Regions from separate parts of the Mesorhizobium sp. BR-1-1-10 genome, predicted to be linked through region 2. Evidence: predicted binding sites of a transcription regulator. Region 2 holds the regulator's gene; each other region holds the start of a gene.
The links. Region 2 encodes PhoB, which activates phosphate uptake and scavenging genes when phosphate is short. Its sites were predicted from a motif close to TGTCATNNANCTGTCAT; they were not measured.

Region 1: the regulator PhoB is predicted to act here: its motif matches at 4,695-4,711, upstream of phnC (phosphonate ABC transporter ATP-binding protein).
Region 3: the regulator PhoB is predicted to act here: its motif matches at 5,803-5,819, upstream of LB555_RS24240 (esterase-like activity of phytase family protein).

What each region holds. Positions count from the first base shown of each region.
Region 1 covers NZ_JAIUIL010000008.1:35,876-43,703, forward strand. Annotated here, with positions in the region: gene LB555_RS18705 (sugar phosphate isomerase/epimerase family protein) at 1-58, shown strand, start outside; gene phnE (phosphonate ABC transporter, permease protein PhnE) at 353-1,720, opposite strand; gene phnE (phosphonate ABC transporter, permease protein PhnE) at 1,724-2,680, opposite strand; gene phnD (phosphonate ABC transporter substrate-binding protein) at 2,739-3,647, opposite strand; gene phnC (phosphonate ABC transporter ATP-binding protein) at 3,759-4,616, opposite strand; gene LB555_RS18730 (DUF1868 domain-containing protein) at 4,747-5,451, opposite strand; gene LB555_RS18735 (DapH/DapD/GlmU-related protein) at 5,978-6,592, opposite strand; gene phnL (phosphonate C-P lyase system protein PhnL) at 6,589-7,296, opposite strand; gene phnK (phosphonate C-P lyase system protein PhnK) at 7,616-7,828, opposite strand, start outside.
Region 2 covers NZ_JAIUIL010000014.1:118,773-126,600, forward strand. Annotated here, with positions in the region: gene pstC (phosphate ABC transporter permease subunit PstC) at 1-103, shown strand, start outside; gene pstA (phosphate ABC transporter permease PstA) at 107-958, shown strand; gene pstB (phosphate ABC transporter ATP-binding protein PstB) at 955-1,758, shown strand; gene phoU (phosphate signaling complex protein PhoU) at 1,784-2,491, shown strand; gene phoB (phosphate regulon transcriptional regulator PhoB) at 2,511-3,200, shown strand; gene LB555_RS26025 (ROK family protein) at 3,203-4,438, opposite strand; gene xylF (D-xylose ABC transporter substrate-binding protein) at 4,703-5,743, shown strand; gene LB555_RS26035 (sugar ABC transporter permease) at 5,981-7,333, shown strand; gene LB555_RS26040 (ATP-binding cassette domain-containing protein) at 7,344-7,828, shown strand, end outside.
Region 3 covers NZ_JAIUIL010000012.1:138,408-146,235, reverse strand. Annotated here, with positions in the region: gene LB555_RS24265 (glucose/quinate/shikimate family membrane-bound PQQ-dependent dehydrogenase) at 1-361, opposite strand, end outside; gene LB555_RS24260 (ATP-dependent helicase) at 619-3,390, shown strand; gene LB555_RS24255 (hypothetical protein) at 3,422-3,736, opposite strand; gene LB555_RS24250 (trimethylamine methyltransferase family protein) at 3,860-5,413, opposite strand; gene LB555_RS24245 (hypothetical protein) at 5,427-5,594, opposite strand; gene LB555_RS24240 (esterase-like activity of phytase family protein) at 5,934-7,403, shown strand; partial or broken gene LB555_RS29505 (L,D-transpeptidase) at 7,579-7,658, opposite strand; gene LB555_RS24230 (MATE family efflux transporter) at 7,757-7,828, shown strand, end outside.

The sequences.
Region 1 (7,828 bases), on a different contig from region 2:
AGCCGTCTATCGCGATGGGTACAGGCATATCAGGGACGGGTGGAGGAAGGCGGCTTAGGCGCCTACGTCTGGTCCATTTTCTATTTGTGTTCGCGTCGCTTGCCAGGTGGTTCCCCCACTCCGTCTCGGCTTCGCCGAGCCACCTCTCCCCCCTCCGGAGGGAGAGGAAGGGGCTTGGTGGCGCCGGGACAGGAAGAGAGCCTCGGCCTTCGGGGACAAGCGCGGATCGGACAGTCTGGTGCCTTTCCTCTACCCCGTCGACCGGGGGAGAGGTGTCGAGCGAAGCTCGACGGAGTGGGGGTCGACCCCTCGGCGCCGGGCGAGACGATGCTTGCGCTTCTGCGTCACAACACTAACCCTGCCTGGCCTGGATCCTGTTGTAATCGTGGATCGTCCGGCTCAGCCGGCGGCGCAGGAAGTTGGATATGTTGTCGAAAATGAAGACGACGAGCAGGATCAGCAGCACCATGTAGAACACGTTGGCCCAGTTGGAATTGGTGCGCATCGCTTCCCACAGTTTCAGGCCGATGCCGCCGGCGCCGACGGCGCCGATGATGGTGGCGCCGCGGGTGTTGGATTCCCACTGGTAGAGCGTTTGGCTGATGAAGACCGGGATCACTTCGGGCATCACGCCGTAGCGCTGCACCAGGATGCCGTTGGCGCCGGTCGAGAGCACGCCTTCGCGCGGCTTGTCGTCGATGTTCTCCAGGCCTTCCGAATAGACTTTGCCGAGGGTGCCGATCTCGGTGAAGAAAATCGCTGCACTTCCCGCCAGCGGGCCGGGGCCGAAGGCGCGGGTGAAGAACAGCGCCCAGATCAGCATGTCGACCGAGCGCATGAAGTCGAAGAAGCGCTTGAGCACTTGGCCGAGCATGCCACTCGGCGTGATGTTGCGCGCCGCGAAGAAGGCAAGGGGGAAGGCGACGATGCCGCCGAGCAGCGTGCCGAGGAAGGCCATGACAATGGTCTGCAGGAGCTTCGTCCAGACATCGCCGTGCTGCCACTGGGCGTTGTTCCAGACGTTGTCGCCGGCAAGAGCAAGGTTGGTGGTACCTGGTTTCAGCTCTGGTCCCGAGACGATCAGCGAGATCACTTCCCGCGCTGATTTGCCGAAGAAGGGCGAGCGCGTGTCGAAAACGAAGTTCGCCCAGCCGAGGAAGCGCTTGCGCACCTTGACGCGGTCGACAGTGACGCGCACCTCGCCGACGAAGCCCATCTTGGCCACCACCTCGTCGTCATGGGCGGTGATCCAGTCCGGTACGGCACCCGTGACCACCGGCTTGCCGCTGGTCAGCGAAACAGGCACGGTCTGGCCGTTGGCGACGATCGTCGCCTGCGTCTTGTCGAAGGTGACGGATTTTGCCGGCCCGTCGATCAGCACGGTGAAGGTGCCGTCCGGATTCCTGGCCACCCAGTCGGGATTCGGGTTGTCGCCCAGCGCGGAAAAGCGCGGGTATTTGGGCGTGATCTCCGGCTGGTCGAGACGGAATTCCGGCTGCAGATCGTAGCTGATCCATTGTGTCAGGAAGAGCGGCAGGCGCTCCCAGTGCGATTCCCGCAGCACCTGCGGCAGGCTGAAGAACCACAAGGCATAGATCAGATAGAGGAGAGTGCCGACGAACAGCAGGAGCGGACCGAAGCGCTTGTATGCCGAGCGCCGGAACACCTGCGGGTGGCGCGCCTCGATCGACAGCATCTCCTCAGCGGTCATGGTCGCCATGATTTACGCCCCCATCATGAAGGCTTGTTCGCCGACCAGCTTGCGACGAAGCCAGGCGGAAAACTGGTCGATGATGAAGATGGTGGTGAACAGGAGCAGCACCAGTGCCAGCGTCTTGGCGCCGAAGCCGCGCGAGATCGAGAGCTTCAGCTCTTCGCCGATGCCGCCGCCGCCAACGGCGCCGATGATGGTCGAGACGCGGACGTTGATCTCCACGCGCAGCAGCGTGTACGACATGAAGTTGGGCAACACCTGCGGCAGGCCGGCAAAGCGAACCCGCTCGAACCAGTTGGCGCCGACTGCGCGCAGGCCTTCCTCGGCTCGCATGTCGATGTTCTCGTTGATCTCGTAGAACAGCTTGCCGAGTGCGCCGATGGAATGCAGGCCGATGGCGATGATGGCGGCGACCGGACCGGTCGAGACGATGGCCGCGAACAGCCCGGCGATGACGATCTCCGGAAAGGCACGCAGCAATTCCATGAAGCGCTTGACCACCAGCCTCAGTGCCGGATGAGGCGTCAGGTTGCGCGCCGCGATGAAGGAAAAGGGCACGGCGAAGACAAAGCCGATGAAGGTCGAGACCAGCGCCACGTTCACGGTGGTCAGCATCAGCTCGACATATTCGGGGATGTAGAAACCGTCCCAGACGTAGACGCGGCCGAGCGGGAAGTTGAATTCCTGGGTGCCGGTATCATGCGGCGAGGCAATGTCGAACAGCGCCCGCCAGACGTCGTTCCAGTCCTTGGGGACCAGCCAGCTCAGGAAATCCAGAATATGCGGCAGCCGGTCGAAGAAGTGCCCGGCGTTGGCTTCGTCGGCGAACCACATGCTGGAAAGCATCGCGGCAAGCAGCAGGCCGACGCCCAGCACGGTATAGAACCGGCGCAGCGACGTCTGGCGTCGCCAGGCATCGGCCATCTCGTGGGTGGCGCCGGAGGGGGCTGTCACGGAAAGGGTCATGATCGGGATGCAAAAAGGGCGGTACTTGATGAGGTACCGCCCTTTTGCAATTTCGCCGTTAGCCGCCGATGGCTGCCTTACGGGCTTCGACGATGACGCTGTAGAAGTCCGGCTTCACCGGAACGTAGCCGGTGAAATCGCCGCCTTCGACGCCTTCGAAGCAAGCCTTGTCCTTCTTGGGCAGGTCGGTGAAGAAGGCCGCCAGCTTGGCGGTCATGTCGTCGCCGATCGCGGTGCGCACGACAAGCGGGCCGTTCGGGATCAGGCCCGAGCGCCAGACTTCGACGAAGTCGTTAGGGTCGACGGCGCCCTTGGCGACTTCCTTGTGGAAGGTGCCGGAGGTGTAGCCGTTCTTGAAGTCGCCGATGCCCGAGGAATCGTCGACCGCGACATCTACCTTACCGTCACGCACGGCCAGAACGTTGTTTTCGTGGCCGCCATTGAACTGGGTCGAAGCGAAGTAGGTCTCGTTCGAGGCGCCGGTGGTCTTCGGAATCTGGGTCAGCGGGATCAGATAGCCGGAGGTCGAATCCGGATCGGCATAGCCGAGCTTCTTGCCCTTGGCTGACTTGATGTCCGTGATCCCCGACGTCTTCAGCGCCAGGCCGATCGAATAGTAGCCGGTGGAGCCGTCCGTCTGCTTGGTGGTGAGGATCGGGGTAACCGCCTTCGGATCCTTGAGATAGACGCTGGCGTAGCCGGAAGCGCCGAGTTCGGCGAAGTCGAGCGTGCCGCCGAGCAGGCCCTGGATGACGCCGTCATAGTCGGCGGCCGGGAACAGCGAAACCTTCTCGAAGCCAAACTCTGCCTTCAGGTGATCGGCCAGGCACTGGTAGTTGCGCAGCCGGTCGGTTTCGTTTTCACCGCCGAGAATGCCGACGCGAAATTCCTTCATGTCGGCGGCATGGGCCATGCTGGTGGCCATGGCGAGCACCGAAACGGCACCGAAAACCATCTTCCTGAACATTGATATCTCTCCTGTAAGTTCCGGCCCCGCGCCGGCAGCGTTCTTGATCTTGACAAGTGCCCTTGACGCGGGCGGACGATCCAGGCTGCTCGCTATTGGCCCTTACTGGGCTCAGTATCCCGGGAATGCGGGCTCGAGCGGTCCGGCGGATGCGGCGATCTTCTGCTTGAAGGCAACACTGGTGGAGGTGATGACCTCCGATATCTCGCCGCCATTGCTGTCGGCGCCATAGACAAGACGCACGGCTTGGCGGTCGAGCTCTTCGGGCGGCCCGTCGAAGACGACCTTGCCGGCGGCCATGCCGATGATGCGGTTGCAATAGGTGCGGGCGGTATCGAGCGTATGCAGATTGGTGACAACGGTGATGCCTTCGCGCAGATTGATGTCCTGCAGAGAATTCATCACCACCTTGGCGTTGAGCGGGTCGAGCGAGGCGATCGGCTCGTCGGCGAGGATCACCCTGGGCTGCTGCATCATGGCGCGGGCGATGGCGACGCGCTGCTGCTGGCCGCCCGACAGCGTGCCGGCGGGCTGAAGTGCGGTGCGGGCGATGTCGAGCCGCTCGAGCGCGGCGACCGCCTCCGCGCACTCGGCGCGCGAAAACATGCCCAGAAGATTGGACAGGGTCGAACGGTGGTTCAATTTGCCGAGCAGCACGTTGGTCAGCACGTCGAGGCGCGGCACCAGATTGAACTGCTGGAAGATCATGGCGCAGTCGCGCTGCCAGCGCCGCAGCGGCGAGCCGCGCAGCCGGGAGACCTCGGCGCCGTCAAAAAAAATCGACCCCTGGCTGGGGTCGACAAGACGGTTGATCATGCGAAGAAGAGTGGATTTGCCGGCGCCCGAACGACCGATGACGCCGACCATCTGCCCTTGCGGGATCGAGATGTTGACGTCGCTGACGGCGGTGTTCTTGCCAAATCGTCGGCTGACGCCGCGGATTTCGAGCGTGGCAGAGTTTGCTGACATGGGCTGGTTCCAGTCCGGTCCATATTGATCGTCAGGCACTCGCCTAACGCAACCACATGAACCTGCCGTGTCGCGATGATGTCAGTTTTGTTACGCTCCACAGGCGCGGCGACTGGCGCCTTGCGGGCGATCAGCCGAGCACCAGCAATTCCTCGAAATGCTTCATGTCGCGGAATGCGCAGAAGGCGGGAGCCTTGATCTCGATCACCGGCGCCTGGCGCGCGAAAAGTGCCAGGCAATCGTCAAACAGCGCCTGCCACGCGGCGGCCCTATCATCATCAAAGCGCTGGATCTGATAGGCGAAGGTGATGTGGAAGACGTAGGTGTCGTGATCGGGATGCCGGTAGCCGAACGGCACCGCGAGCGCATCGCGCCATGCACGCATGATGCGCGCATCCTCGTCGGTCGCGCCGGCAACGGTGAGGCCGGTCGGCAGGACCTCGGCCACCTTGATGTTGAAAGGGCCGAAGCCCTGGAACCCCTTCAGGCGCTCCAGATAGAGGCGGGTCATGGCGTCGATGCTGGTGTCGAGCGGCACGTCCCGCGGCCAGAAGGGCAGGCGACGGCGATATTCGATTATGCCCTGGAAAAGGGTCATGTGCAGGCTGGAGATCGGCGTGAAGGCGAGGCGGTCCGCGCCGGGCATGGCGCGGATGCGCTCGCGCACCTCGATGATCGCGGCTTCGGAAGGCGAGCCCTCGACAAGATGGCTGACCACCGTGTTGCCGGGCTCGAAGAGGAAGTTGCCTGACGTGTCATAGCGGGTGCCGAGATGCACCGGCGGCGTCGGACTGGAACCTTCGAAAAATCCGGTAAGCGAGGGTCTGACGGTCATGGCAATCTCCTTTGGGAGAGATGCCTCCTGTCCGAGTCACATGTCAGGGATGTGAACGGTGCCCTGTATGAGCATCGTGCCGAACAGATGAGTAGGAACCAGCGCGCTTAGGATAGACGCAATCCCAAGATCATCAACATGGCAGCGGAAACGGCGTCCGACCATCGCCTGCGCCCAACTGACGTTCCACGACCCCGGTGACCATCGCCAGCCCGCAAAATATGATGGAAACGGTCTCCGGTTTACAGGAAGGCTGTTAGCCTGGCTTTCCGGTAAGGTTGGCGAGGAACCATAAAATATAGAGTGGTACTAATCCTGTCGCCGATAACCCCAGCCCTACCACTATCATAATGATTGAGGAGACTACGTCAGACTGGCCCCAGCGATTAATCTCACGCTTCACTGCCAAAATTCCCAGTACCAACAGGGCCATTCCAACACAAAAAAGTATTAAGACGATAAAGCCCATTCCTGCCCTGTGCCGCTGAGTTTTCCAAACAATACTTTGGCAAAAACATCAATGGCGTCAACCGTATTTCTCCAGGAACGCCTCCGCCGACAACTCTCGGAAATCGTCCAGTGCCGCTCGCAGCCGCGCGTGATCCCAATCCCACCAGGCGAGTGCCTGGTAGCGTTCGGCGGTGCGGCGGTCGAAGCGCTCGCGGATCGGTTTTGCCGGTACGCCGGCGACGATCGTGTAGGGCGCGACGTCCTTCGAGACGACCGCGCCGGCGCCAACGGCGGCGCCGTCGCCGACGGTGACGCCGGGCAGGACGGTCGAGCCGTGGCCGAGCCAGGTGTCGTGGCCGATGATGACGCGCTTGGCGCGGCGCTCGGCGAAGAATTCGCTCTCATGCTCGGCGTCGTCCCAATAGTCGGAAGCGCGGTAGGTGAAGTGGTGCAGCGTCGGCCGCCAGGTCGGGTGGTTGGTGGCGTTGAGGCGCACGCTGGCGGCGATGTTGGCAAATTTGCCGATCGTCGCGCACCAGACCGCGCAGTCCTGCATCATGTAGGAATAGTCGCCGAGCTCGCTTTCCGAAACCCGGCTGCGGTCGGCGATCTCGGTCCAGCGGCCGAGTGTCGAGTTGTGCACCTCCGCCGTCGGGTGAACCAGCGGCGTCTCCGATAGCTTCCTGGTCATGCGGCGATTTTTCCCGGAGCGAAGGCGGTGACGTCGATGATGCGGTCGGCCACCGCCTCGCGCACATCGTGATCGTGGAAGATGCCGAGCAGGGCGACGCCCGCCGCCTTCTTGGCGGCGATGAGTTCGATCACCACGTCGCGGTTCGTCGCGTCGAGCGATGCGGTCGGCTCGTCGAGCAGCAGGATGGGGTGCTCGGTGATGAAGCCTCGCGCGATGTTGACACGCTGCTGCTCGCCGCCCGAGAAGGTTGCCGGTGGCAGCATCCAGAGTTTTTCCGGCAGGTTGAGCTGGGCCAGCAACGCGCGTGCCTTGGCTCGGGCTGCCTCGCGCTCCTCACCGCGTTCAACCAGTGGCTCAGCGACGACGTCGAGAGCCGAGACGCGCGGCACGGTGCGCAGGAACTGGCTGACATAGCCGATCGTTTGCCGGCGTACGGCAAGCACGGTGCGCGGGCTGGCATGGGCGAGGTCGATCAGTCCGTCCTCGTGCCTGACGATGATCTGGCCTTCGTCGACGGCGTAGTTGCCGTAGAGCATCTTCAGGATCGAACTCTTGCCGGCGCCGGACGGACCACCGAGCACGGTGCATTCGCCCGCCTTGATCGAGAACGAGACACCCGCGACGACAGGGAGTTTGATGCCGTCGCGCAGATGCATGGTGAAGCTTTTGGCAACGTCGGAAACAACGAGTGGGGTCGGCATCAGAAGGTTCTCCGATTGTCGTCGGTCGGCGGGAGGATACGGCTCTTTCTCCCCGCCACTATACGGGGAGAAATGTCCGGCAGGACAATGAGGGGCAGCGCCGAGGTCCGGCTGAGCAGTTGCTTTGCGCAGGGCGAAGGTGCCGGGACGACAGATGCGTCCGCAACGCACGTTCCCGCCACGTCAGCGCCGCCCCTCATCGCCCTGCCGGGCACTTCTCCCCGTATAGTGACGGGGAGAAGGGGCTGTGTCGGGCGGTTTCGCCAATCGCCAACGTTGAAAAATTCGCTTGGCAGCGGGTGGTGGCCTGGCGCCATCATCACACCTGCAAAATCGAGGAAACCAGCAATTGCGTGTAGGGCGCGCGCGGGTCGTCGAGGACGCGGTCGGTGAGGCCGCTTTCGACGACGCGGCCATCCTTCATCACCATCATGCGCTGCGACAGAAGCCGCGCCACCGCGAGGTCGTGGGTGACGACGATCGCGGCAAGGCCGAGATCCGTGACCAGGCCGCGCAAGAGATCAAGCAGGCG
Region 2 (7,828 bases):
CTCGTTGGTGGCGCTCGGCCTGATCCTGTTCGTCATCACCTTCCTCATCCTTGCCATCGCCCGCTACATGCTGATGCGCATCGATGCCCGTACCGGAGTCTGACCGATGTCGACAGCCGCATCGCTTCACCAGAGCCGCAAGCGCAAGAACGGCGTGATGATGACGCTCTGCGTCGTCGCCGCCGGCATCGGCCTTGCCTGGCTGGCGCTGATCCTCGGCGCGCTGCTCTATAAGGGCCTGTCGGGCGTTTCGCTCTCAGTGTTCACGGAAATGACCCCGCCGCCCGGTGATGCCGGTGGCCTGCTCAACGCCATCTACGGCAGCATCGTGATGACTATTATCGGCATCGTCGTCGGCACGCCGATCGGCGTGCTGGCCGGCACCTACATGGCCGAATATGGCCGCTTTTCGAAGCTCACCACCGTGGTGCGCTTTATCAACGACATCCTGCTGTCGGCGCCCTCAATCATCATCGGCCTGTTCGTCTACGAATTGATGGTGCGGCCGATGGGACATTTCTCGGCCATCGCCGGTGCCGTGGCACTGGCCATCCTGGTCATTCCCGTCGTGGTGCGTACCACCGAGGACATGCTCAACCTTGTGCCGAACGCTTTGCGCGAGGCCGGCACGGCGATTGGCGCGCCGCGCTGGGTGGTGATTCGTTCGGTGGCCTACCGCGCGGCGATGTCCGGCATCGTCACCGGCATATTGCTGGCCATTGCCCGCATTTCCGGCGAGACGGCGCCACTTCTTTTCACGGCGCTCAACAACCAGTTCTGGTCGAGCAATCTCAATGCGCCGATGGCCAGCCTGCCGGTGACCATCTTCCAGTTCGCTCTCAGCCCTTACGAGGAATGGCAGCAACTGGCGTGGACCGGCGCACTCATAATCACATTGACGGTTCTCGCGCTCAGCATCTTTGCGCGCAGCCTGACCGGACGCAGAGAGGACAAATGAGCCAGATGTTGTCTCCAGACATGACGATTGCGACAGACGCAGCCGCCAAGGCGAAGATCGAGGTCAAGAACCTCAATTTCTACTACGGCCAGTCGAAGGCGCTGAAGGACATCACCTTGTCGCTGCCCGAGCGCAGCGTGACGGCCTTCATCGGACCATCGGGTTGCGGAAAGTCGACGCTGCTGCGCGTCTTCAACCGCATCTACGAGCTCTACCCCAAGCAGACCGCCGAGGGTCAGGTGCTGCTCGACGGCCAGAACGTTCTCGACCGCTCGCAGGACCTCAACCTGTTGCGCACCAAGATCGGCATGGTGTTCCAGAAGCCGACGCCGTTCCCGATGTCGATCTATGAGAACATCGCCTTCGGCGTCCGCCTCTACGAGAAGATCGGCAAGGCCGAGATGGACGGCCGTGTCGAGCAGGCGTTGAAACGCGCCGCGCTGTGGAACGAAGTCAAGGACAAGCTCAACGCCAGCGGCCTCAGCCTGTCGGGCGGCCAGCAGCAGCGGCTTTGCATCGCCCGCACCGTGGCGGTCAAGCCGGAGGTCATCCTGCTCGACGAGCCGGCCTCGGCGCTCGACCCATTGTCGACCGCCAAGATCGAGGAATTGATCGACGAGTTGCAGGCCGACTACACGATCGTCATCGTCACCCACAACATGCAGCAGGCCGCGCGCGTGTCGAAGCAGACGGCTTTCATGTATCTGGGCGAGCTGGTCGAATTCGACAAAACCGAGAAAATCTTCACGTCGCCTCGCGAGAAGCGCACGCAGGACTATATCACCGGCCGCTTCGGCTGATCTCACGCATACGAGGACCAGGATCATGGCCGAACACACAGTCGCAGCCTTCGACGAGGATCTCGGACAGATCAGCAGGCTGATCAGCGACATGGGGGATCTCGCCGGCACGATGGTCGGCGGCGCCACCAAGGCGCTGCTGAATTCCGACAACGCGCTGGCACAGCGCGTCGTCTCCGACGACGCCATCATGGACGCGCGCCAGCGCGAACTCGATGATCGCGCCATCACCCTGATCGCCAAGCGCCAGCCGATGGCCGACGATCTGCGTCATGTCGTCGGCTCGATCCGCATGGCGGGCGATCTCGAACGCATCGGCGACCTTGCCAAGAACATCGCCAAGCGCGTCGGCTCGGTCGGCCTCACCGCCACGCCGCGCGACCTGTCGCATTCCATCGACTCCATGGCGCAGCTGGTACTGATCCAGGTGCAGGGCGTCGTCGAGGAATATGCGGCGGGCGATGCCGCCGCCCTCGCCAAGCTCAGGAATGACGACGAACGCATCGACGTCAAATACACTTCGGTCTTCCGCGAACTCCTGACCTACATGATGGAGGATCCCCGCAACATCACGGCTTGCACGCATCTTTTGTTCTGCGCCAAGAATCTCGAACGCATCGGCGACCATGTGACCAACATCGCCGAGAATGCGTATTATGTGCTGACCGGCACGCAACTGCCCGCCAACCGTCCGAAGCAGGACGAGACGGCGATGTCGGTGCCGGCGGCTTGACGGCAGGGATGATCGATCGATGATCGCGCCACGCATCATGGTGGTGGAGGACGAGGAGCCGCTGGGCGTGCTCCTCCGCTACAACCTGGAGTCCGAGGGTTACCAGGTCGAGGTGGTGACACGCGGCGACGAAGCCGAGATACGCCTCCAGGAAAACGTGCCCGACCTCCTGGTGCTCGACTGGATGGTGCCGGCGGTTTCCGGCATCGAACTCTGTCGGCGCCTGCGCATGCGGCCCGAGACGGAGCGATTGCCGATCATCATGCTGACGGCGCGCGGCGAGGAGAGCGACCGCGTGCGCGGCCTCTCGACCGGCGCCGACGACTATCTGGTCAAGCCGTTCTCGACGCCGGAATTCATGGCCCGGGTCAAGGCGCTGCTGCGCCGCGCCAAGCCGGAAGTGCTGTCCAGCGTGCTCAAGGTCGGTGACATCGTGCTCGACCGCGAATCGCACCGGGTCTATCGCAAGAAGAGCGAGATCCGGCTCGGACCGACCGAGTTCCGGCTGCTCGAATTCATGATGCGCCATCCCGGCCGCGTGTTCTCGCGCAGCCAGTTGCTCGACAATGTCTGGGGCGAGACGATCTACATCGACGAGCGCACCGTGGATGTGCATGTCGGCCGCCTGCGCAAGGCGGTCAACAATGGCCGCATGCCCGATGTGATACGCACCATCCGTGGCGCGGGCTACGCAATCCGCGAGGATTGAGATCAGGCCACGTTCTTGCCGGATCTCACCTGCACGCCCGGCGCGAAGATCTCCTGGTCGACGAAGGTGAGCGCGCGCATGGCGCAGCCCTCGCGGATCAGCGGCAATTCGTTCGGCTCTGTATCGAAGGAAATCGACGTCGAATGCTGGCCGCCGGCGGTCTGGGCGATGGCCTCACGCAAGGCCGGCTCGATCAGATCGAAGGCGGCGGCGCTGACGCCGACCATCGCAACCGGCGCCGGATCGATCAGCGCGAACAGGCTGCCAAGGCCATAGCCCAGCGCCTCGCCGGCCTTGCGATAGGCCTCGCGCTCCGGTCCGTCTCTTTCGCGCGCCGTAGCCGCCAATGCGCGCATGTCGGCGTCGCTGACGTCGACCGGTTTGGCGTCCTCACCCATCTTTCCTGCATTACGCCAGATGGCATAGTTGCCGGCATAGGCCTCGACGCAGCCGCGCCGCCCGCAGCGGCAGAGCGCGCCGCCCGGGCGATGGATCATGTGGCCGAACTCGCCGCCGGAGGAATGGGTGCCGGTGAACAGCTCGCCCTTCAGCACCAGGCCCATGCCGATGCCGTGCGAGAGCAGGATGGCGATGAAGTCGTCGCGGTAGCGCTCGGGGTCGCGCCAGCGCAGCGCCACAGCCATCATGTTGCAGTCGTTCTCCATGGTGGCGGGGATGCCGAATTCGGCTTCGAGTATATCGGCGAAGGCAATGTCCGTCTGCGGCGTGATCGGCGACCACAGCATGGCGCGCGCCTCGGTGTCTGTGATGCCCTGGATCGCCAGCGCGATGCGGGCAATGCTGGCGACATCGAGGTCGGGATCCTCGAGGCGGCGCCGGACGATGGCCACGCATTCGCCGATCAGCGCCTCGCGCGACATGGTCAGCGTGTCCAGCCGGCGCTGCTCCTCCGATATCACCTGGCCGGCGTAGTCGATGAGGGCGACGGAGAGGAAATTCAGCGACAGCACCACGGTCATGACCGCCGCGGCCTCGGGGTTGAGACAAAGGCCCACCTGCGGCCGGCCGCGTTTCAGTGAGCCGGCCTCGTTCGGCTTGCCTTCGCTCAGGATACCTTCGCCGATCAGGTCGGCTGATATCGCCGATATGGTCGAGTGGCTGAGGGCGGTAGTAGCGGCGATCTCGGTGCGCGAGGGCTGGCCACCCCGGCGCACGGCTCCAATCACCATTGCGCGGTTGCGCCGGCGCAGATCGTCGTGGCGGATTCCGACCGACATCATTCCCTCCCCGTCGCCGTGGTTCTTGACGCCCCCTCGAACACCTCCGGCAACGGGTCGAATACTGGCAGAAGCGGCTGGGGCTGTCATTTATTTATTGCGGGGCTCGAAAAAAGGCTTCTGGCACCTCAAAATGCGTCAGAATCAATGTTGACAGTGCTCAGGCGATGGACCAGTGTTTTTTCGAGGCTCGAAAAAATAGGGCCTTTGTGCCGGCCTTAGGGCCAGTTTGGTCGCGCCACACGCGGGCGCAGGGAGGATATCATGAAGAGATTCACAGTCGCCATTCTGGCGGGTGTCGCCATGTCGCTGACGCTGGCGTCGGTCGCGCAGGCAAAGGACAAGGTCATCGGCGTGTCGTGGTCCAACTTCCAGGAGGAGCGCTGGAAGACCGACGAGGCGGCCATGAAGAAGGCGATCGAGGCCGCGGGCGACAAGTACATTTCCGCCGATGCGCAGTCCAATCCCGGCAAGCAGCTGACCGATGTCGAGAGCCTGATTTCGCAGGGTGCCAATTCGCTGATCATCCTGGCGCAGGACGCGTCGGCCATCGGCCCGGCGGTACAGAAGGCGCTCGACGAGGGCATTCCGGTCGTCGGCTATGACCGCCTGATCGAGAACAAGGACGTCTTCTACCTGACCTTCGACAACAAGGAAGTTGGCCGCATGCAGGCCCGCGAAGTGTTCAAGGTGAAGCCTGAGGGCAATTACGTCTTCATCAAGGGCTCCGGCGCCGATCCGAATGCCGACTTCCTGTTCTCGGGCTCGATGGAAGTGCTGAAGGCGGCCATAGACAGCGGCAAGATCAAGAATGTCGGCGAAGCCTATACGGACGGCTGGCTGCCCGCCAACGCCCAGAAGAACATGGAACAGTTCCTCACCGCCAACGACAACAAGGTCGACGCCGTGGTCGCCGCCAATGACGGCACCGCCGGCGGCGTCGTCGCGGCGCTGACGGCGCAGGGGCTCGCCGGCACCGTGCCGGTCTCCGGCCAGGACGGCGACCACGCCGCGCTCAACCGCATCGCGCTCGGCACCCAGACCGTGTCGGTGTGGAAGGACGCGCGCGAACTCGGCAAGAACGCCGCCGAGATCGCCTCGCAACTCGCCGACGGCAAGAAGATGACCGACATCGCCGGCGTGAAGGACTTCACGACGCCTGGCGGCAACACCGTCAAGTCGCTGTTCCTGACCCCGGTGGCCATCACCAAGGACAATCTCAACCTCGTCATCGACGCCGGCTGGATCAAGAAGGACGAAGTCTGCACGGGCGTTGCCGCGGGCAGCGTCGCGGCCTGCAACTGAGCTTGATCGCCTGAAAAGTCGGAAACGCCGCGGCGTGGAACGGTCAGTGTTCTGAACACTGGCCGTTCCAATTTCCTTGTCTTCGCAATTCCGGACGAAAAACCCTTACGCACTTTTCCTGGAATTGCTTCCAAGCCGCGGCGTTTTCCCGACAAGATTTGTGTTTCCGCCGCTGGCGGCTAACTTCTGGGCTCTGGTCCGGCTCCGCGTCAGACGGCAAGCCGCTGGGAGGACATCATGACCGACACGACCTCAACCTCGCAGGCCGATACGGCGCGTGCGTCGGAACTCGGCGCGGTCGCGCGTTTCCTGAAGGCGACCGAGATCGATACCCGCATGCTCGGCATGATCGGCGCGCTGCTGCTGATCTGGGTCGCGCTGCATGTGATTTCGAGCCTGCGTCTTGGTGTCAATCCGCTCGATTTCGACAGCCGCACGTTCCTCACGCCACGCAATCTGTGGAACCTGTCGGTGCAGACGTCCGCGGTCGCCATCATGGCCTGCGGCATGGTGCTGGTCATCGTCATGCGCAACATCGACCTGTCCGTCGGTTCCGCCGAGGGCTTGATCGGCATGGTCATGGGCTTTGCGCAGGTACATTTCCTGGTTCGGTTCGTAGGACTTGAACTCGGCAACCCATGGATCTGGGTCCTGGCACTAGTCATCGGTCTGGCGCTCGGGCTTTTGATCGGCGCCTTCCAGGGCTTCGTCATCGCCTATCTCGAAGTGCCGGCCTTCATCGTCACGCTGGGTGGCCTGCTGGTCTGGCGCGGCGCCGCCTGGTGGGTCACGTCAGGCCAGACGGTGGCACCGCTCGACGCCACGTTCCAGCTTATGGGCGGCGGACCGGCCGGATCGATCGGCGCCACCTGGAGCTGGGTCGTCGGCATCGTCGCCTGCCTGGCCGTCGTGTTCGCGCTGTTCAACGGGCGGGTCCAGCGCAAGCGCTTCCGCTTCCCCCTGCGGCCGATCTGGGCCGAGACGCTGCTCGGCGTCGTCACCTGCGCCGTCATCATGGGCGCGGTCTGGCTGGCCAACTCCTATCCATGGCCGATCGGGATCGTGAACCGGTACGCGGCCGCCAACAACATCACCGTGCCGGAGGGCGGGCTGTTCATCGCCCACGGCATCGCCATACCGGTGCTGATGGCGGTCGCCGTCGGTCTGGTCATGACCTTCATCACCAACCGCACCCGTTTCGGCCGTTATGTCTTTGCTATCGGCGGCAATCCGGAAGCGGCCAATCTCGCCGGCATCAACACGCGCTGGATCACCATGAAGGTGTTCATGATCATGGGCGTGCTGGCCACGATCGCCGCCGCCATTTCGTCGGCCCGGCAGAACTCGTCCACCAATGTGCTGGGAACATTGGATGAGCTGCTGGTCATTGCCGCGGCCGTCATCGGCGGCACCTCGCTTGCCGGCGGCTCGGGAACCATCATCGGCGCCATGCTCGGTGCATTGCTGATGCAGTCGCTGCAGTCGGGCATGGTGCTGCTCGGTGTCGATTCGCCGTTGCAGAGCATCGTCGTCGGCGCCGTGCTGGTCATCGCCGTCTGGCTCGACACCGTCTATCGCAAGCGGGTTTAGGGATACGACCATGGCTGACAAAACCGCTCCCGTAAGGGCCCTCGCAACTGCGCCCACTGGCACGCCGCTGGTCGACATGCGCAACATCTCGATCGCCTTCGGCGGCATCCGCGCCGTCGACGACGCCTCGATCGATCTTTTCCCCGGCGAGGTCGTGGCACTGCTCGGCCACAACGGCGCCGGCAAGTCGACGCTGATCAAGATCCTGTCCGGCGCCTACAAACGCGATGCGGGCCAGATCTTCGTCAATGGCGAGGAGGCAGCGATTTCCAACCCGCGCGACGCCAAGAAATACGGTATCGAGACGATCTACCAGACGCTGGCGCTGGCCGACAATGTCGATGCCGCCGCCAACCTGTTCCTCGGCCGCGAACTGATGACCGCCTGGGGCACGCTCGACGACGTCGCCATGGAGGCCGAGGCGCGCAAGGTGATGGGGCGGCTCAATCCCCGCTTCCAGCGCTTCAAGGAGCCGGTGATCAAGCTGTCAGGCGG
Region 3 (7,828 bases), on a different contig from region 2:
CCAGCGATGCCAGCACGGCAAGGATCAAAGGGGCTCGCCCGTCCGGACCGGCAAGGCCGCGCCGCGCCCACGGCGTCAGCAGCCACAACGCCACCAGCACGATGATGCCGCCGCGCGGGCCGAGCTCCCACCAGTCGAAGCCGGTTTCCCAGACCGCCCAGGCCAGCGTGCCGAGCACGATCGCCGCGTAGAGCCAGAGCGCCGTGGAACGGCGCCGGTAGAGCAGCCAGGCGGCGACCAGGAAGGCGAGACCGACGATGATGTAGTACCAACTGCCGCCCAGCGAAGCCAACCAGATGCCGCCGGCGCCAAGCGCCAGGCCTATGAGGAAGAGAATGAGGGAGGTGATGGTGACAGCCAAGATGATACTCCTTCGACTGTTGCGCGCGTGGGGCGGGCTAGGGCAACCCGGCATTGCGCGTTTCCCGTGCAACTTTCTCCCGACGGCGGCGCCTGTCAAGCGTAGGTCGCGGACCCGCGGGCAGCAACCTCGTTCCGCCTGGGATTGTTCCATAACGGCGGTTCCCATATCGGTGAAGCCGCCGTATCGGGCACTTTGCCGGAACAAAACGTAGACAGTTCTGGTCTTTCCCTCCCGAATCACTACATTCGGGGGAGATGTCCGGCTTTTCCGAAGACATGCCCTTTTTCGACGAACCCAATGCGCGGCCCACGGCCCCGTCGGGCATTGCCGCGCGCGCCATGGCTGCCCGCGGCGGCCAAAACAATGCGCCCGACTATCTCAGGGGCTTGAATCCCGAGCAGCGGCTGGCCGTGGAGACCACCGAAGGCCCGGTTCTGGTGCTGGCCGGCGCCGGCACCGGCAAGACCCGTGTGCTGACCACCCGCATCGCCCACATCCTTGCCACCGGCAGGGCCTTCCCCTCGCAGATCCTGGCCGTCACCTTCACCAACAAGGCCGCGCGCGAGATGAAACAGCGCATCGGCATCCTGATCGGCGAAGGCAATGTCGAGGGCATGCCGTGGCTCGGCACCTTCCACTCAATCGGCGTGAAGCTGCTGCGCCGCCACGCCGAGCTTGCCGGCCTGCGATCCGACTTCACCATCCTCGACACCGACGACGTCGTGCGCTTGATCAAGCAGTTGATCCAGGCCGAGGGCCTGGACGACAAGCGCTGGCCCGCGAAACAGTTCGCCCAGATGATCGACGGCTGGAAGAACAAGGGCCAGGGTCCGGCCGACATCGCCGAGGGCGATGCGCGCAGCTTCGCCAACGGCAAGGGCCGCGAGCTCTACAAGTCCTATCAGGAGCGGCTGCAGACGCTGAACGCCTGCGATTTCGGCGATCTGCTCTGCCACCCGATCCGCATCTTCCGCGCCAATCCGGATGTGCTGAAGGACTATCACCGGCGGTTCAAATACATCCTCGTCGACGAGTACCAGGACACCAACACCGCCCAGTACATGTGGCTGCGGCTTTTGGCGCAGAGGCCGAGCGGACCACAACCAGCGCGAAGTGGTTCTCCGGGTGGGCGCGTTCCAAGTTTTTCCGGTGTTTCGGATAGAACGGAAGCTGGTAGCTATAGACCCGCAACTCCAGAGGCCGAATCAGCAGTTTCGGCCGAAGGCCGCAAGCCCGACCGGGCGTCCGAGCCGTTGCGAGGCCCCCGCGGAGGGCCCACGCCGGCAGGCGCGGAACAGCCCGTGAGCGAAAACAAAGTCAATATCTGCTGCGTCGGCGATGACGACCAGTCGATCTATGGCTGGCGCGGCGCCGAGGTCGACAACATCCTGCGCTTCGACAAGGATTTTCCGGGCGCCACCATCATCCGGCTGGAGCGCAACTACCGCTCGACCGCGCACATACTGGGCGCCGCCTCCCATCTCATCGCCTACAATGAGGGCCGTTTCGGCAAGACGCTGTTCACCGACCGCAACGATCCGGAGGACGGCAAGGTCAACGTCCACGCCGCCTGGGATTCGGAGGAGGAAGCCCGCGCCATCGGCGAGACCATCGAGGCCTACCAGCGCCAGAAGCATAATTTGAACGATATGGCGATCCTGGTCCGCGCGTCCTTCCAGATGCGCGCCTTCGAGGAGCGCTTTACCACGCTTGGCCTTAACTACCGCGTCATCGGTGGTCCGCGTTTTTACGAGCGCATGGAAATCCGCGACGCGATGGCCTTCTTCCGCGTCGTCGCGCAAGGCGCCGATGACCTCGCCTTCGAGCGCATCATCAATGTGCCGAAGCGCGGCTTGGGCGAAGCGACCATCCGCCAGATTCACGACACGGCCCGCGCCCTGCGCATTCCAATGCTGGAGGCTGCCGCCAACCTCGCCGAAAGCGACGAGCTGAAGCCGAAACCGCGCGCCGCGCTGCGCGAGGTCGCGGCCAATTTCGAACGCTGGCAAAAGGCGCTGGAAACCACCCCGCACACCGAGCTCGCCGAGACCATTCTCGAGGAGAGCGGCTACACCGACATGTGGAAGAACGACCGCTCGGCGGAAGCCCCGGGGCGGTTGGAGAATCTGAAGGAACTGATCCGTTCGATGGAGCAGTACGAGTCGCTGCGCTCCTTCCTCGAACATGTCGCGCTGGTCATGGATGCCGAGCAGAATGCGGGGCAAGACGCCGTCTCCATCATGACGCTGCATTCGGCCAAGGGCCTCGAATTCGAGACCGTCTTCCTGCCCGGCTGGGAGGAAGGCCTCTTTCCCCATCAGCGCGCGCTCGACGAAGGCGGCCGCTCCGGGCTGGAGGAAGAGCGGCGTCTCGCCTATGTCGGGCTGACGCGGGCCAAGAAGAACCTGCATATCTGGTTCGTCTCCAACCGCCTCATCCACGGGCTCTGGCAATCGACCATCCCGTCGCGCTTTCTCGAGGAACTGCCGGAAGCCCATGTCGAGGTCGCCGAAGCCGGCAACTCCTATGGCGGCTACGGCAATCCCTATGGCGGCGGCTCGTTCGCATCCGGCCGCGGCGGCGGCCAGGGGGCGGGAAGACAGAACCCCTATGGCGCTTCGCGCTTCGACAATATCGGCGGCACTTCGGGCGGCGGGGAAAAATCCGGCGCCTTCTCCAACACCTATTCGACGCCGGGTTGGCAGCGTGCGCAGGCCAACCGCACCGAGGCGACCGACCGCAACTGGGGCACGCGCTCGGGCCATCAGGTCGAACGCATCGGCTATGGTGAAACAGACTCCGGCTACGGCGCCGGCCGCACCAGCGTCAAGGGCCGCACCATCGATGGCGAGCTGGTCGCCAAATCCGTCTCCGACACGCCGTCCGCCTTCAGCGTCGGCGACCGCGTCTTCCACCAGAAATTCGGCAACGGCAACATTTCAGCCATCGAGGGCAACAAGCTGACCATCGACTTCGACAAGGCCGGCCAGAAGCGCGTGCTGGACGGGTTTGTGCTGCCAGTGTGAGGCTGCCAGCCTCGAAGGCTGACGTCCCGCCTCAATCCACCTTCTTCTCGCCCTTCTCCCCGGCCTTCACGATATCCCCTGTCGTAAACAGGATTTCCTTCAGTTCCACGCGCCAGTCCGTCTTCTGGCGCAGCAGGAATTCGAGGTCCATGCCGAAATGCTTGAACTCCTCGCTCTGCGCGTTCTTCATGATCGCCTTGGCCTGCGGGTTCTTCTCGACCGACATGCGCTGTTCGTACCAGCTGATCGCTTCCGCCTCCTCGATCAGCGAGGTGATCATGCGGGCAAAGGTCCGCACTTCCTGCGACAATTCTTCCGGCGGTTCGTGGTACTGGTCGAAACCCATGTCGTCCTCCCTCAACGGCTCACGGATGGAGCCAGGCATTGGTCCGCATCCATGAATGCGCGGGACGCGCCGCGGGTTCCGGGATCACGGCCACAATTCGGGATGATGGATCCGCGAACTATCTCACGACACTGGCGCAGCGCCGCCCTCTTCCGTGCGCCGCGCGATGAACGCGTCGAGCACGCCTGACGTGGCGGCCGCCGCGGCCGGCGGCTCGAAATCGGCAAGGGTGCGCTTCCAGATGCCGGTGGCGCGTTCGGTCGCGGTCTTCGAGCCGCTTTGCGTCCAGTTGCCGAAATTCGACCAGTCGGCCACCAACGGCTCGTAGAAGGCGGTGCGATAGCGCGCCATGGTGTGGCCGGCCGAGAAGAAGTGGCCGCCCGGCTGCACTTCGGCGATCGCCTCGAAGCCTATTGCGTCGTCGTCACCGGGGGTCGCCGCACAAAGTTCCGCGACCGTCTGCAGCGCCTCGATGTCGGTGACCAGCTTTTCCAGGGAAACGCTCAAGCCCCCTTCCAGCCAGCCGGCCGCGTGGATGCAGACGGTGGCGCCCGACAGCACCGAGCCCCACAGCGCGAACTGCGTCTCGTGCGCGGCCTGCGCGTCCGAAATGTTCGCCGCGCTGCCGCCCCCCGAGCGCCAGGGCAGACCGGTGAAGCGCGCCAGCTGGCCTGCGCCCAGTGTGGCTTTGACGTGCTCCGGCGTGCCGAAGGCCGGTGCGCCCGATTTCATGTCGACATTGGAGGAGAAGGAACCGTAGACCACCGGCGCGCCCGGCCGCACGATCTGCGCCAGCGTCAGCCCGGCCAGCGCTTCGGCATGCTGCAAGGTCAGCGCGCCGGCCACGGTGATCGGCGCCATCGCACCGGCCAGGCAGAACGGCGTGATGATCAGGACCTGGCCCGCCTTGGCGAAATCGATGATGCCTTGCGCCATCGGAATGTCGAGCTGGCGCGGCGAGTTGGTGTTGATGACGGTGTAGCAATGCGCGCCCGAGCGGAACTCGTCCTCGGACAGCCCGCGCGCCAGCCTGATCATCTCGAAACTGTCATCGACCTGCGGCGTGCCACGCGCGAACACGAACGGAAATTTGTCCGACAGAGTCAGCTGCGCCCGGTTGACGGCATAGTGGCGGAAACGATTGTCGATGTCCTGCGGTTCGATGCACGGCCCCAGCATGTGCAAGACGTCGAAATGCTGCACCAGCTTGATCAACTCCTCGAAGGCGACCAGCGTCCCGGGCCGCCGGCCGCGCTCGAGATCGGTGACATTGGGCGCGCCGGAGCCCGCCAGGAATGTCATCGAGCCCAGTTCGAGCGACAGGTCCCGAGAGCGCGCGCCGGCATAAGCGTGGATCGATCGCGGCGCCGAGGCTAAGGCTGCCGCCACCATGTCGCGACCGATGCGCACCATGTCGGTGTCGGGGTCGACCAGGGCGCCGGCGCGGGCGAGCACCTCGCGCGCCTCGGGCAGCAGCACCTTGATGCCCAATTCTTCCAGCACGCGCAGCGCCGTGTCGTGGATCGACGCCACCTGGTCGTCGGAAAAGATCGGCTGCGGCAGGAACGGATTCTTCAGCGCGCGGTAATTGGGCTTGCGGCTTGATTCGCTGCCTGCCTCGCCCATGCGTCCGCGCCGGCGTTCGCGCCTCGTATCCCGTGCAGCGTCGTCGACCATCAGAAACTCCTCCTCATTGCCGCATCGCTCTGCCCTGGGGACCGTAGGGCGAGGCCGCGATGACCCGCGCCGTCCGTTCGACGCCGACAATGTGCACGCAAAGCGCCATCCCCTCCCCAGCGAAACCGTCGTCCACCAACGCCAGCGCGACGCTCTTGCCGATCGTGGTAGCCAAATCCACCCGAGGCGCCGACAAAGCCACCCCCGATAACCACTGCGCGATAGTGCGGCTTCAAGGCCTCCGCTCGCGGTCAGTTCGAAGCCGGCATCATATCCGTACTAGACATAAGTGCCTATTGTGCCAGGGACGCTCATGGGCGGTCACCAATTCCCGCTCTCCAGCGTTTTTCATCTGCACATGGAGAGACCGGCGGACCCGTGTCGCCCACTGTCACGCAAGCATCATGTTGACGCCTTAGATCGCTTTCGGGGAGGCGCGCGCGGCATCATCGATGCGGCACCCTCTTTTTCATTTTTCCTTCGGCCGCTCCGGCGTGCTTCGTCATAAAGAGGATTGTCCATGAAACACCTGTACCGAACCGCCTCGCTCGGCGTCGCGCTGGCCTTGTTCACCGCCCTCACCCCGGCGCTTGCCGATGGCGTGGCTTACATCAACAAGGGCCTTGTCGGCGTCGGCCGCATCCCGGCCGACCAGCGCGACAAGTTCGGCGAGACCTTCGGCTCGGGCTCGGGCATGGCGATCGACATTTCGGGCTGGACACATGATGCCGGCACCTACAAGGGATCGCTCTGGCTACTGCCCGACCGTGGCTACAATGTCGCCGGCACCACCGACTACCGGCCGCGCCTCAACACCATCACCATCGAGTTCACGCCTGTCGCGCCGGGCGCTGCTCCCGCCGCCGGCCAGGAGCAGACGGGCGTCAAGGCGACGCTTGCCGACACCATGCTTCTCACAGACGACACGGGCGCCGATGCCACCGGCCTCGATCCGCTGTCGGACGTACGCGCCGCGGCCGGCGACATGCCGATGCTGCCCGTCGCCACCAATGGCAAGCTCGCGCTCGACAATGAAGCCATCGTACGGCTGCCGGACGGCTCGATGTTCATCTCCGACGAGTACGGCCCCAACATCTACAGGTTCTCCGCGCAAGGCCGCCTGATGTCGGCGACCCAGCCGCCTGCGGCTCTCGTGCCGATGCGCAAAGGAGCGCCGAACTTCTCCTCCGACAATCCCGGTCCGGGCGCCGCCGACCCTGATCCGAAGGATCCCGAAACCGGGCGCCAGAACAACCAGGGCCTCGAAGGCATGGCGATGACGCCGGACGGCAACTTCCTGATCGCCGTGCTGCAGTCGGCGCCCCGGCAGGATGGCGGCGATTCACCCTCGACACGGCAGAACACGCGGGCGCTGGTCTATGATGCCTCCGACCTCGCCCATCTGAAGCTCGCGCATGAATATGTAGTGCCGCTGCCGGTGTTCAAGGATGCCAAGGGCAAGACCAAAATCGCCGCGCAGAGCGAGATCGTGGCGCTTTCGAACACATCCTTCCTGATGCTGGCGCGCGACAGCGGCAACGGCCAGGGCCTGAAGAAGGGTGACGCTTCGCTCTACCGCCAGATCAACATCGTCGACGTCTCCGGCGCGACCGACATCGCAGGCGGCGCCTTCGATGCGGCCGACAAGCCGGTCGCCCCCAAGGGCGTGCTTGATCCCTCGGTGACGCCGGCCAAGCTGACGCCGTTCATCGACATCAACGACGCCACCGCGCTTGGCCACTTCGGCCTGCACAATGGCGGCGCGAAGGACCACAACGAGCTTTCGGAGAAGTGGGAAGCCATGTCGTTGGCCAGCGTCCTCGATCCGAAGCTGCCCGACGACTATTTCCTGTTCGTCGGCAACGACAATGACTTCCTCGCCCAGGACGGCTTCCAGGTCGGCGCGCCTTACAAGGCCGATGACGGCGCCGATGTCGACACCATGTTCCTGGTCTATCAGGTCACGCTGCCGGGTCTCGGCAAGAAGTAAGGATCACTGCTCAAGCGGGCGCGCCTGGCGCGTCCGCCTGTGCAGGTCGTGAAGGCCTACTTCAGGAATTCCGCGTCCTTCGGCACACCGGCATCGATCGGCTCGGCCGTCCTGCTCGACACGGCGATGATCTTGCCGGCGGCCGACAGGTTGGGCCGCACGAAGACCTGAGCGGGAGGTCGATGATGTCCTGGTTCATAAGCGCACGCAGCCGGACGACGCGTTCTTGCCGATGGAATTCCATTCCGGCGTGCCCGGCCGATCGACGGTCACTGCGCCTCGGCGCAGGGTGCATCTTGGTCCGGCCTGCGGTATCGTCGCGGGCCAGAGTCACATTTGCCAGGTTGGCCGCCATGGACGAAAAAATGCCCGCACGCCGGCGTACCGGCGACCTGACCAGCGGCCCGATCCCGCGCACGCTGCTG